Regions from separate parts of the Actinoplanes sp. NPDC000266 genome, predicted to be linked through region 1. Evidence: riboswitches for the same ligand, from Rfam matches in the RefSeq annotation. Region 1 holds a riboswitch; the other holds the start of a gene.

What was found. A riboswitch is a leader RNA that binds a small molecule or an ion and turns the genes downstream of it on or off. The one in region 1 is predicted to bind guanidine.
Region 2: linked by a shared signal. The riboswitch ahead of ACFY36_RS36700 (DMT family transporter) and the one ahead of ACFY36_RS08190 (DMT family transporter) in region 1 are both predicted to bind guanidine.

The regions. Positions count from the first base shown of each region.
Region 1 covers NZ_JBIAZI010000002.1:404,563-411,253, reverse strand. Annotated here, with positions in the region: gene fxsT (FxSxx-COOH system tetratricopeptide repeat protein) at 1-1,159, shown strand, start outside; gene ACFY36_RS08205 (tetratricopeptide repeat protein) at 1,159-2,286, shown strand; gene ACFY36_RS08200 (hypothetical protein) at 2,283-2,729, shown strand; gene ACFY36_RS08195 (hypothetical protein) at 2,690-2,905, opposite strand; guanidine-III (ykkC-III) riboswitch at 3,016-3,079, shown strand; gene ACFY36_RS08190 (DMT family transporter) at 3,090-3,404, shown strand; gene ACFY36_RS08185 (S66 peptidase family protein) at 3,367-4,206, opposite strand; partial or broken gene ACFY36_RS08180 (mycothiol transferase) at 4,126-4,470, shown strand; gene ACFY36_RS08175 (mycothiol transferase) at 4,453-4,632, shown strand; gene ACFY36_RS08170 (DNA alkylation repair protein) at 4,657-5,325, shown strand; gene ACFY36_RS08165 (TetR/AcrR family transcriptional regulator) at 5,322-5,900, opposite strand; gene ACFY36_RS08160 (FAD-binding oxidoreductase) at 6,127-6,691, shown strand, end outside.
Region 2 covers NZ_JBIAZI010000010.1:272,994-279,684, forward strand. Annotated here, with positions in the region: gene ACFY36_RS36695 (MFS transporter) at 1-814, shown strand, start outside; gene ACFY36_RS36700 (DMT family transporter) at 825-1,139, opposite strand; guanidine-III (ykkC-III) riboswitch at 1,156-1,222, opposite strand; gene ACFY36_RS36705 (hypothetical protein) at 1,238-2,245, opposite strand; gene lipA (lipoyl synthase) at 2,624-3,520, opposite strand; gene aspS (aspartate--tRNA(Asn) ligase) at 3,907-5,154, shown strand; gene ACFY36_RS36720 (peptide ABC transporter substrate-binding protein) at 5,151-5,315, opposite strand; gene lipB (lipoyl(octanoyl) transferase LipB) at 5,315-5,950, opposite strand; gene ACFY36_RS36730 (DUF6311 domain-containing protein) at 5,972-6,691, opposite strand, start outside.

The DNA.
Region 1 (6,691 bases):
GTTGCGGGCCATGGTGGCCCGGGCCGCCGCGGGCAGGGCCAAACCGGGGGAGAGGCCGTCGTTTCCGCCGTCGCAGCGGGCGATTCCCCACGGCGCCCGATTTCCGCGGGCGTTGCCGCAGGTCTGGAACGTTCCGGCCCGCAACCCGAACTTCACCGGCCGGGCGAGCGCCCTGGAGGCACTGGCGGGCGAGCTCGCGGCGGCCGGGACGATGACGGTCACGTCGGTGCGAGGCATGGGCGGCGTCGGCAAGACTCAGCTGGCCAACGAGTACGCCCACCGGCACGCCTCCGACTATGACGTCGTGTGGTGGATCGCCGCGGAGGAGCCGACGCTGATCCCCGACCAGTTCGCCGGTCTCGCCGGCGAGCTGGGGCTGGAGCCCGGGCAGGACGCCGACGCCGTACGGCTGGCCGTACACCAAAGATTGCGGGACGTGCCCGGCTGGCTGCTGGTGTTCGACAACGCCGACACGGTCCTCGACATCCGTGCGTGGCTGCCGCCCACCCTGGCGCAACCGGGCTCACGGTGTCACGTGCTGGTGACGACCCGCCGGGACGGGTTCACCGCGCTCGGCGAGGTCTACGACCTGGACGTCGTCGACGAGGACGAGGCGAAGCAGATCCTCCGGGCCCGGGTGCCGCAGATCGATGATGCCGCCGCCGGGGATATCGCCGAGCAGCTGGGCCGATTGCCGCTGGCGCTGGAGCAGGCGTCCGCCTACATCACCCGGTCGCAGCTTCCGCCCGATGAATACCTGCGGCTGCTGCGAACCCGGGCGCGGGAACTGTACGGCCGGGGGAGGGTCGCGACCCGCGACGACACCATCGCGACGCTGTGGGCGCTGAGCTTCGACCGCGTCGGCCAGGAGGAACCGGCGGCGCTGCAACTGCTGGCGATCTGCGCCTACCTGGCGCCGGTGCCGATCCCGCTCGACCTGTTCACCGCCCACCCGGATCAGCTGCCTGAGCCTCTGGCCGCCAAGGTCACCGACCCTTTGGAGTTCAACGACGTCCTGGCCGCCATCGTGGATTACTCCTTGGCCAAGCGGGAACGGGACGGGCTACTGCTGCATCGGCTGGTGCAGGGCGCTCTGCGGCTGCGATACCCGGCCGAGGGCCGTTCACAGCCCGACGCCGTCCAGGAGCTGACCGCCTGATGACGACGCCGGGTTTTGATCCCTACGCGACGGCGTTGCAGCTCCTGACCTCCGACGCGCCGGCGTCGATCATGGATGTGCCGCAGGACTGGCCGCGATGGGCGGTCCTGCTCCCTCATGCGCTGGCAATAACCGATCTGCCGCTGCCAGGGCAGGCCGGCGAGCAAATGGCGGCGAATTACTCATGGCTGCTGGACCGCGCCGCTACCTACCTGCAGGTTCATGGACGGCTCGGCGAAGCTCGCCCGCTGGCCCAGCGTGCGGTGGCCATCACTGAGGCCACTTACGGCCGCGACCACCCGGCCGTCAGTACCCATTTGAGCAATCTCGCGCTGATCCTGCAGGATCTCGGTGACTTGAGGGAGGCTCGGGTGCTGGCCGAGCGGGCTTTGACGATTGCCGAGGCCTCCTTCGATCGCGACGATCCTGCCGTCGCTATCCGGCTGAGCAATCTTGCGACGATCCTGCAGGATCTTGGTGAGTTGCCGGAGGCTCGGTCGTTGTGTGAGCGGGCTTTGGCGATCGATGAGGCTGCCTTCGATCGCGACGATCCTGCCGTCGCTATCCGGCTGAGTAATCTTGCGACGATCCTGCAGAACCTTGGTGAGTTGCCGGAGGCCCGGGTGTTATCTGAGCGGGCTTTGGCGATCGATGAAGCTGCCTACGACCGTGACCATCCCACCGTCGGCATCCGGTTGAGCAATTTTGCGCTGATCCTGCGGGATCTTGGTGAGTTGCCGGAGGCTCGATCGTTGTGTGAGCGGGCTTTGGCGATAGCTGAGGCTGCCTATGGCCGCGACCATCCCACCGTCGCTATCCGGCTGAACAACCTCGCGCTGATCCGGCAGGGTCTCGGTGAGTTGCCGGAGGCTCGGTCGTTGTGTGAGCGGGCTTTGGCGATCGATGAGGCTGCTTACGACCGCGATCACCCCACCGTCGCTGTCCGGCTGCACAACCTCGCGACGATCCTGCGGGATCTTGGTGACTTGTCGGAGGCTCGGGCGTTGTCTGCGCGGGCTATGGCTATCGCCGAGGCCACCCTCGGCCCCGACCACCCCACAACCAGGATCGTCCGCCGGAATCTCGAATGGACGGGCCACCTGCTTGCTGAGAAGGAGTCGATGTGAGTCAGTCGGAGAGCGCTGTTCTGGCGTACTGGGGCGAGCACCGCGATCAACTCCGGCAATCGGAAACCCAGCGCGCCCTCCTCACCAACTATCTTCTGGTGATCGCAGCCGCCCTGAGTGCCTTGGTCGTCCAGCAACGGTTCGTGGCCGAGACTTTGCCCCTGTCCGTGCTGATCGCTCTGGTGGGTGTCTACGGCGCGATATCCGTCGCCAAGTACCACGAGCGTGCCGAGTACCACCTGACGCAGGCGCGCGCTCTCACCCGCGTCTTGAAAGACATGGGTGCCCTCGCCGACCAGGACACCCTGGACGAGTTCCGGGAACGGCACTATGCGCGATATCCGCGCCTGCACCGGGTCCGCTTGCATGCCCTGTGGACCGGGCTCCATGTGGGCATTTTCGTTTATGGGCTCACGCTTGTGATCATCACGCTGGCACGGTGAATGTCGGCCTGGTGGCCCAGCCACGCGTTCAGGGCCAGCACGGTTCCGCCGCAGAGCAGCAGGACTATGACGAGGATGCCCAGGATCCAGCGCCAGATCGCGAAGCGGCTCTCCCTCGGCGTGTCGGTGCCGGTGCCCTCGAAGGGCCAGGATGAGTCGTCCTCCGGGTCGTCCACGAAGCGGACGGTACCCAAACTCCGTACGGGAATCGGGCTTTTGCGGGGAAAGGTAATCCTGGAGAGATAGCGCACATTGCCACTGGGCTGGGCATTTGCGATTCTTCTGGGGTGAGCCCTGGTGGGCTCCCGGACGAGCGGTGCCGTACCCGGTGTGCGAAAAGACGGCGCCATGGAGGATTCCATGTCCTGGCTCGTGCTCGTCCTCTCCGGTGTTCTCGAGGCCGTCTGGGCCACCGCCCTCGGTAGGTCCGAGGGCTTCAGCCGTCCCCTTCCGACCGTCGTCTTCGGGGTGGCCATCGTCGCCAGCATGGGTGGGCTCGCCTTCGCCATGCGCGATCTGCCGGTCGGCACGGCGTACGCCGTCTGGGTGGGCATCGGCGCGGTTCTGACCGTGGTCTACGCGATGGTCACCGGGACCGAGGCCGTGTCCCTCGTCAAGATCCTGCTGCTGACCGGCATCATCGGCTGCGTGGCGGGGCTGAAGTTCCTGCACTGACGGTCAGCGTTCCGGCCTCGGTGTCGATCGTCGCCGTGGTGCCCAGCGGCATGCACACCGGGTCGTCGAGATGACCGAAGGGCAGACCGGCCAGCACGGGTACGCCCAGAGCACTCAGATCCGGTGGGGCCTCCCCGGCCAGGTCGCCGAGCGCCACACCGCGCACACCTTCGAGCAGGCCCGGGCGGCGCAGAACCTCCCCGGAACCGGGGCCCTCCAGGCACAGGACGGCCCCGGCCAGCGACGGCAGGCCGGCGCCGATCATCGCGGCCACGGCGCTGGTGTAGCCGCCGATCAGCCGGCCGGTCGCCACCCCGGGCACCGTCGTCGCGGACGGGGCGGCGCGCAGCACGGCCGGCTCGCCGGTGAACAGCAGCTGCCGGCATCCCACGGCGTCGAGCGACCCGTGAATGCCCGTCAGGCCGGTGCGGCCGAGAAGGGCCAGATGGAGGTACGTGATGTCGCTGAACCCGACGATCGGCTTCGGGTCGGCCCGGACGAGGGCGGGATCGATCCGCGACGCGATCCGCTGGGCGCCCGTGCCGCCGCGGGTCGCGATGATCGCCCGTACGGCCGGGTCCCGGAAAGCGTCCTCGAGATCGGCCAGCCGGTCGTCGTCCCGCCCGGCCATCTCGCCGTAGCGGTCGTCGGCGTGCCGCCCGAAGTCCACGTCGAGGCCCCACTGGCCGAGGAGCCCGGCCGCCCATGGCCGCCAGCCCTCATGCTGCGGAGGGCTGGCCGGCGACACCATCCGTACGAGATCTCCGTCCCGGAGCCGCGGCCACGGCAAGACGTCGTCCATGACGCTGATTGTGCGCCCGGGGCCCATGATCGGGGCATGGCGAACTCCAAGCGGGCGGGCGTGTTCATCGCCGACCCCGCGGCTGATCCGCGTGGCGCGGGTCTAACCCAAGGCGACGAACGATCCACGCTCGTGGCCTTTCTTCGCGGTCAGCGGCTGACTCTCGAGGTCAAGTGCGGCGAGCTCGATCCGCATGACCTCGCCGCCCGTTCCGTCCCACCTTCCACGATGTCGCTGCTGGGTCTGGTGCGCCATCTGGCCGAGGTGGAACGGCAACCCGCCGACCTCGGCGTGGTGTACGACGTCGAGCGCGTCGGGCGGATCTCCCTGCGCGAGGCGCTGGTCCACCTCATCGAGGAATACGCCCGCCACAATGGTCATGCCGACCTTCTGCGGGAACGGAGCGACGGAAGGGTAGGTCAGTAGTCGGCGTCTCGTAAGCTGACGGCCGTGACCGGGACGACTGTGGCCGCGGTGCTGGCCGAGCTCAAGGCGCTTGACGATCCGAAGACGCGGGCCGTCAACGAGAAGCACGGTGACGATCACGGGGTCAACCTCACCAAGCTGCGCGCGGTCGCGAAAGAGCTCAAGACCCAGCAGGACCTGGCCGTCCAGCTGTGGGCGACCGGCGACACCGCGGCCCGGCTCGTCGCTCTGCTGATCTGCCGGCCCAAGGCGTTCGCGCGCGACGAGCTCGACACCATGCTGCGCGAGGCCCGGGCGGCCAAGGTGCACGACTGGCTCGTCAACTACGTGGTCAAGAAGAGTCCGTACGCCGAGGAGTTGCGTGTCGCCTGGACGGCCGACCCGGATCCGGTGGTCGCCTCCGCCGGCTGGGCGCTGACCACCGAGCGGGTCGCCAGGAAGCCCGAAGGGCTCGACCTGGCGGCCCTGCTCGACGTCATCGAGGCCCGGATGAAGGACGCCCCCGAGCGTCTCCAGTGGGCGATGAACCACTGCCTGGCCCAGATCGGCATCTCGCACGAGGAGCAGCGCGCCCGGGCCCTGGAGATCGGTGAACGTCTCGAAGTGCTCAAGGACTATCCGGCGCCGCCCAACTGCACGTCGCCTTTCGCGCCGATCTGGATCACCGAAATGGTGCGCCGGCAGAACGCCTAATCGAACAGGATGGTGCGGATGGCCGTCGTCAGCCGGTCGATCAGTTCGTCGGGGGGCATGGTGGCGACCGGGCCGTCGGCCAGCACGTAGCGGCTGAAGGCGACGCCGATCAGGTGGGCGCCCATCATGTTCACGCGGGCCGCCAGATCGGGAAGGTCCAGCACCTGGGCGTAACCGTCGACCGCCGTCTGCTGAAGGGTCTGCAGCAGCGCCTTGGCCGCCTGCTGGTCGCCGGCCGCGCTGCGGATCAGGGCGATGACCGGGTCGGCGCCCTCGGACGACTCCATGCGGCGCACGAACGACGCCGCGATCCGCTCCGGCAGCTTGGCCGCATCGTCGTCGAGGACACCCTTGAACAGGGCCTCCGGGTCGGGCGTGGTGGCCGCGACGAACAGCTGCTCCTTCGAGGAGAAGTGCAGCACGACCAGGCCGTGGGTGACGCCGGCACGGCGGGCGATCTCGCGGATCGTGGCGTTCTCGTAGCCGCGCTCGGCGAAGACGGCGCGGGCCGCGGTCAGGATCGCGGCCTGTTTGCGCACGGGGTCGCGGGTCCGGCGCGGTGCGGGGTGTGACATAGTTCCTACTGTACACACGGATAGTAGCCGGTAGCGTGGTGACTGCGCGGTCAGCTGGCCGCGCCATTCGCCATTCCCGGAAAGCGGCCCACCGAAATGGTGTGGCCGCCATTTTTTTGTGCGCTCTCTCCGGTGAACCCGCACAGTAGTTCTGCACGCAAACAATTCCCTTCCGAACCTGAGTAATGTCGCCGCGTTCGACGGACCGGAATGGAAGGGGAAAATCGTGAACGACAACGGGGCGGCATCTCTGCGGGCCGCCGCCAGGGCGGTCCACCTGCCGGGGGATGACGGATACGACCAAGCGCGCAGCACCTGGTCCCTCGCGGCCGACCTGCGGCCGGCGGCCGTGGTCCACCCGGAGAGTGTGGACGAGATCAGCGCGGTCCTGCGGGCCGCCGGTCAGGCCGGGCTGCGGGTCACGCCGGTCGGCACCGGCCACAACGCGCATCCGCTGCGCGACCTCAGCCGTACGGTCATGCTGCGCACCTCGCGGCTCACCGGCGTCACCATCGACGCGGCCGCGCGCCGGGCCCGCGTGCAGGCCGGCGCCACCTGGTCGCCGGTCGTCGAGCAGGCGGCCGGGCACGGATACTCCGCCCTGCACGGGTCGGCGCCCGACGTCAGCGTCGTCGGCTACACCGCCGGCGGCGGGCTGAGCTGGTACGGCCGCAAATACGGGCTGGCCGCCAACCACGTGACCGCGGCCGAGCTCGTGCTGGCCGACGGCACCCAGGTGCGGGTGGACGCCGACCACGAGCCCGACCTGTTCTGGGCGGTCCGCGGCGGTG
Region 2 (6,691 bases), on a different contig from region 1:
CGTGGCCGGAGCGGTCCTGGCCGCGGCCGCGGTGGTGCTGATCCTGCTGCCGCTGGTGCAGGGCCGTGACTGGGGCTGGCCGGTGTGGGGCTGGGTCATGCTCGCCGTGGGCCTCGGTCTGCTGGCCCTGTTCCTCGCCTACGAGCGGAGCGTGGCGCGCCGGGGCGGGCAGCCGGTCCTGGACCCCGCTCTGCTGGCCGTCCGGCCGTTCACCGCCGGCCTGCTCGTCTCGGTGTTGTTCTTCGGCGCGCTGGCCTCGTTCTTCCTGGTCCTCTCGATCTATCTGCAGGCCGGGACCGGGCGTACGGCGTGGGAGACCGGCCTGGTGATCCTGCCGTACGCGATCGGGTCGCTGGTCACCTCCGGCGTCGGGGTCGCGCTGGCCGCTAAGGCCGGCCGCGCCCTGGTCATCACGGGGGCCCTGAGCCTCGCCGCGTCACAGGGGCTGCTGTGGCTCCTCGTCCGCGACGGTTCCTCGCCGGGGTACTGGGCTCTGGCCGGCGTCATGTTCCTCGGCGGTCTCGGCCTCGGGCTCGGCGCTCCCATCCTGGTGAACGTCGTCCTCGCCGGCGTGCCCGGTCGTCAGGCCGGCGCCGCGGGCGGGGTCCTGTCGACGGTCAACCAGATCGGTGGCGCCCTGGGGATCGCCATCCTGGGCACGGTCTTCTTCAACGCCCTCGACGCGGGCCCGGCCACTGGGGAGTCCGCTCTGGCCTCCGCTCTGGCCGAGGTGATGCTCTGGCAGTTCGGCGCCTACGTCGTGGCCGCCGTCGCGATGCTCGCGCTACCGAAGACCGCCACCCACGAGCGTTGACGGCGCCGGGTCAGTGGAAGACCTTCAGGCCGATGATGCCGGCGATCACCAGCAGGAGGGAGAGCACCCGGGGGAGGCTGGCGCTCTCGCCCAGGGCGACGATGCCGACCACGGCGGTGAGTACGGCGCCGATGCCGACCCAGACGGCGTAGCCGGTGCCCACCGGGATGGTGCGCAGGGCGTAGCCGAGGCCGGCCATGCTGAGGAGCAGGCTCACGGCGAAGACGACGCTCGGCAGCGGGCGGCTGAAACCGGCACTGCGGTCGAGGGCGATCGCCCAGACGGATTCGAGCATGCCGGAGACGACAAGAACGAGCCAGGCCATGGCGGACACACCTTCCTCGGTGGTCGTCTTGTCAGGCCGGGTACGACTCACACTCGTCCGGGATGTCCGCGAGGCGGCATCGCCTCCAGCATGTCACCTCAGGGCTCCTCGCGGAGGGTTCGGAGGACCCGGACCAGCAGGAAGCCGCCGCCGACCATCAGGAGCAGGCCCAGGGCGATGGCCAGGACACTGCCGGTGCTCATGGTGGAACTCGACGTGGAGGCGGTGGCGGCGGCCGGCGTGGTCGGAGTTGCCGGGTACCAGGCGCCGGCGTCGGTGAGGTCGGCGGTGGTGGTCGTGGCGGAAGGGGCGGAAGCGGCCGGAGAAGCGGGGGTGGAGACGGGGGTACCCGCGCCCTCGCCGCCGGTGGTGGTCGTGGGAGTCGGGGTGGAGGTGGCCGGTGGGGGCGTGGTGGCGCATGTCGTGGGGCGGCGCCAGGAACCGGCGTACGTGGTGAAGGTGTTGGTCCGGACGGTCATCGTGGTGCCGGCCTTGGCGGTGAGCTTGCGGGACTCGCCGGGGGACAGGCGCAGCAGGCGGTCGCCGGTCAGGAAGACGGCGTCGGTGGCGGCCTGGTCGCCGTTGGCGAGGGTGCCGGTGAACGAGCCGTCGCAGTCGTTGTCGAAGGTGACGGTGGGTGCGGGGGAGCACTGCCTGGTGCCGCCGCTGTAGGTGGCGGCGGGGAGGAGCGCGGCGGGGGCGTTCGTGCCCTCGTACGCCAAGGCGGTGCCCCGGATGGCCTCGACCTGGGTGTAGCAGGCGGGGACGGTGACCTTCAGGGACAGGGTGCGCTTCGCTGACGTGATCGACCCGCGGTCGGTGGAGTAGACGAACGGGCGGGCGTTCGAGGACGGGGCGCCGGCCGTGTACGAGGCCAGGGCGAACGTCTGGGTCTGGCCGGAGCAGAGCGGCTTCGTGGCCGTCACCGTGGCGGAACCGGATGGGCCGTCGAAAGTGTGGCTGTAGGTGGCGGCGGCCGCTGAGACGCAGGCCTGGTCGGTGATCGGTGTGGCGGCGTACGCGGCGCCGGGCGCGAGCACGGCGGATGAAGCGGCCAGCAAGATGACGAAACGACGCAGCACGGCCGAGCCCCCCAGTTCGGTCATGGCGAAATCCCCGAAAAATGAGATTAGGGGGATTTGTGCCAGGGAGCCATAGCTGACGGCGGCGGGAAACAACACACGCGGTTTCCCTCAGGAACGCAGCAAGGCGGGCGAGGAAGCGGCACGGCTCGCGCGATGGGGAGGGGGCGAGGGCGCGCGACGCGAGGGGGCGAGGGCGCGCGGCGCGAGGGCGTGAGGGGGCGAGGGCGTGAGGGGCCGAGGGCGTGAGGGGCCGAGGGCGTGAGGGGGCGAGGGCGTGAGGGGGCGAGGGCGTGAGGGGCCGAGGGCGTGAGGGGGCGAGGGCGTGAGGGGGCGAGGGCGTGAGGGGGCGAGAAACGACGATGCCCCGGCCGTTGAGGGCCGGGGCATCGTGGGAGCCGGTTACTTGCGGGCGTCGAGAGCCTGCTGGTAGAGGCGGCCCGCGCGGTACGACGAGCGGACCAGGGGGCCGCTCATCACGCCGGAGAAGCCGATCTGCTCAGCCTCCTCGCGGAGCTCGATGAACTCCTCGGGCTTCACCCAGCGCTCCACGGGGTGGTGGCGCGGGGTCGGCCGGAGGTACTGCGTGATGGTGATCAGCTCGCAGCCGGCCTCGTGCAGGTCGCGCAGGGCCTGGGAGATCTCCGCGCGGTCCTCGCCCATGCCCAGGATCAGGTTGCTCTTCGTCACCAGGCCGGCCGCTCGGGCCTGGGTGATGACGTTCAGCGAGCGCTCGTAGCGGAAACCGGGGCGGATGCGCTTGAAGATGCGCGGGACCGTCTCGACGTTGTGCGCCAGCACCTCGGGGGTGGCGCCGAAGACCTCGGCCAGCTGGGCCGGGTCGGCGTTGAAGTCGGGGATGAGCAGCTCGACGCCGCAGCCGGGCTGAAGCTTGTGGATCTGGCGGACGGTCTCGGCGTAGAGCCACGCTCCGCCGTCGGGCAGGTCGTCGCGGGCGACGCCGGTGACGGTGGCGTAGCGCAGGCCCATGGTGGCGACCGACTCGCCGACACGACGGGGCTCGTCGGCGTCGAACTCCGCCGGCTTGCCCGTGTCGATCTGGCAGAAGTCGCACCGGCGGGTGCACTGGTCGCCGCCGATCAGGAAGGTCGCCTCACGATCTTCCCAGCACTCGTAGATGTTCGGGCAGCCCGCCTCCTGGCAGACCGTGTGCAGGCCTTCTTTCTGCACCAGGCCGCGCATCTGCGTGTACTCCGGGCCCATCTTGGCCTTGACCTTGATCCACGGCGGCTTCCGCTCGATGGGAGTTTCGGCGTTGCGCGCTTCGATGCGCAGCATGCGGCGGCCCTCGGGAGCAATAGTCACAGCCCCGAGATTACGCCTGTGGAGACCTCTGCCTAGACAGGGGCGACGAGGCTCACTAGGCGGCTCATGTGACTGCGCTCACATAACACGTGTAAATGCGCTTTCGCACGCTGGTCGCCTGCTGTTAACGTCCGGCCGACGGCGAAGACGGAACCGAGTACCACCCCGATCCGACGGTCGAGAGAGCCACCGGCAGCTGTGAAGGTGGCCCGTTCGCCGGGGTGCGAAGACACTCCCGAGCCGTTGCACGACCAAGAGGCGCCTCCAAAAGAGGCGCGAAGGTGTGGTGGCACCGCGAGGATCCCGCTCGCCCACACCTCCCTGGGGCCGCGTTGCAGTCACCAGAGGAGGTCCCCGCCATGCAACGCATCCTCTCCACCCAGTTGGCGTCCCACGTGCACGAGACCGTGACGATCGCCGGCTGGGTCCACCGCCGCCGCCTGCTCAAGTCGGTGGCGTTCCTGATCGTCCGCGACGCCGAAGGGCTCAGCCAGGTCGTCGTCACCGACCAGAAGATCCTCGAAGGGCTCACCGAGGAGAGCGTCGTCGAGGTGACCGCCACGGTCACTCCCAACGAGCAGGCACCGGGCAAAGTGGAGCTGACCGGCCCGGAGATCCGGGTGCTCAGCGCCGTCTCCGCGCCGCTGCCCTTCGAACTGCACCGGCCCGAGCTCGGCGCGAGCCTGCCCACCCAGCTCGACCACGCGGCGCTGGCGCTGCGTCATCCGGCCCGCCGGGCCGCGCTGAAGGTCGCGGCCGCGGCCACCGAGGGTTTCCGGGCGGCGCTGACCGAGCAGCGGTTCGTCGAGATCCAGACGCCGAAGATCGTGGCGTCGGCGACCGAGTCGGGGGCGAACGTGTTCCAGCTCGACTACTTCGGACGGCCGGCCTACCTGGCGCAGTCGCCGCAGTTCTACAAACAGCTGATGGTCGGCGTCTTCGAGCGGGTCTTCGAGGTGGGGCCGGTGTTCCGGGCCGAGCCGAGCGACACCGTGCGGCACCTGTCGCAGTACACGTCGCTCGACGCCGAGATGGGTTTCATCGAGGACCATCGGGACGTGATGGCGGCCCTGACCCGGACGCTGACCGTGATGATGGAGACCATCACGATGCGTGCCGGCCTTCCCATAAAACCGGTGCCCAGTGAGATCCCGGCCGTGCACTTCCGCGAGGCACTGAAGATCGCTGGGGCGCCGGAGGGCGAACCCGACCTGGCGCCGGCGCACGAGCGGGCGCTGGGGGAGTGGGCGCTGAAGGAGCACGGGTCGGAGTTCGTCTACGTGACGGGTTATCCGATGCGAAAGCGGCCGTTCTACACGCACCCGGACCCGGTCGACCCGGCGTACTCAAACGGCTTTGACCTGCTCTTCAAAGGTTTGGAGATCGTCACCGGGGGTCAGCGGCTGCATCGATATGAGGACTATGCCCGGGTTTTGAAAGGACAGACCGAACCGTACGAGGGCTATCTGGACGGCTTCCGCTACGGGATGCCGCCGCATGGGGGCTGGGCGATCGGCCTGGAACGGTTCGTGTCCCGGCTGATGAACATCAAGAACGTCCGGGAGGTCACCGCGTTCCCGCGGGACCTGCAGCGGATCACTCCCTAGACGAAGTAGGCGATCGTCACGGCGGCGACGATCACGAGAGGGACGATCGTCATGCAGACGAGGATCGTCCAGGCGATGGGGTGGCCGAAGTTCAGGACCACCCCGCCGCCCTTCTTGGGCACGAAGACCCGCTTGTCCTGCGGATTGCGGTAGAGCGGCATCAGAGCAGGGTACGCAGGTGCCTCTCGACCACCGGCAGCACCTCCGCGACTCCCACGTCACGGCCCAGCTCGGCGCTGAGCGAGGTGACGCCCGCGTCGCGGATGCCGCACGGGGTGAAGCGGTCGAAGTTGGCCAGGTCGCAGTCGCAGTTGATGGCGAAGCCGTGCTGGGTGACGCCGCGGGCCACCCGGATGCCGATCGCGGCGATCTTGCGGTCGGGCCCGCGGTCGTCGGCCAGCACCCAGGCGCCGCTGCGGCCGGCGATCTCGGATCGGGCGGCGACGACGCCGAACTCGGCGCAGACGTCGATCAGGAGCTGTTCCGTACGGCGGACGTACGCCACCACGTCGATCGGGTCGGGCAGCTTGAGGATCGGGTAGCCGACCAGCTGACCCGGCCCGTGCCAGGTGATCTTGCCGCCGCGGTCGACCTCGACCACGGGCGTGCCGTCGATCGGCAGGTCGGCGGGCTCGGTGCGCTTGCCGGCGGTGAGGACGCTGGGGTGCTCCAGCAGCAGTACGGTGTCGGGCTTGTCGCCCTCCACCACGGCCTCGTGCAGGCGGCGCTGCTCGTCCCAGGCCTCGCGGTAGTCGACGAGGCCCCGGCGCAGCACGGTGAGCGTGGGTGTTGTCACGCCCCAACCGTACTGCTGCCACTACCTATCGATCGGATCCACTCCTGGCCGAATGCGCCACACCAGGGCGTCCTCCACGTGTTCCGGCTTGCCCAGCAGGTCGGTCGCGGTGGTCTCCACGGCCTGGCGGAAGAGCGGGCCCTCGGGGCCCGTGATCTCGCCGTCGGGCAGGTAGACCGCGGTGACGCCCCAGCGCTGGAAGTCGGCGCGGGCCGAGGCGCGGTCCCAGTTGTCCAGGTCGGCGATGTATCCGTACAGCGCCGCCCGCAGGAACAACCAGTCGGTGGCGCGAGGGATCGCGCCGATCCGGCCCTTGCCCTCCTTGCCCTGCACGTCGGGGCCGAGGAAGTAGCCGTCGGGGATCCGGAACTCCTCGCCGCCGCGGGCCATCGTGTACGCCTGCCAGCGCTGGCCGTCGGCGGCCACGTTGATCGCGAACGGCAGCGCGCTGATCACGCCGCCGTCGGTCGTGTAGTCCTTCCACGCGCCGCTGCTGATGAACTTCGGCTCGGCCGCCCGCTCCCGGTAGAGCAGCGGCAGCGGGTAGATCGGCAGGAGCGCCAGCACCAGGGCCGCCACCAGCGTCTTCCGGTGCGCCGAGGCGTACAGGCGGTCGATGATCAGCGCCAGCACCACCGCGAACACGCCGACCAGCACCAGCGCGAACCGCAACGGCAGGGCCGCGTCGAACAGCGGGAGCTTCTGGAGCAGCGCGTACGGCAGCGGGATCGGCGTCTCCGT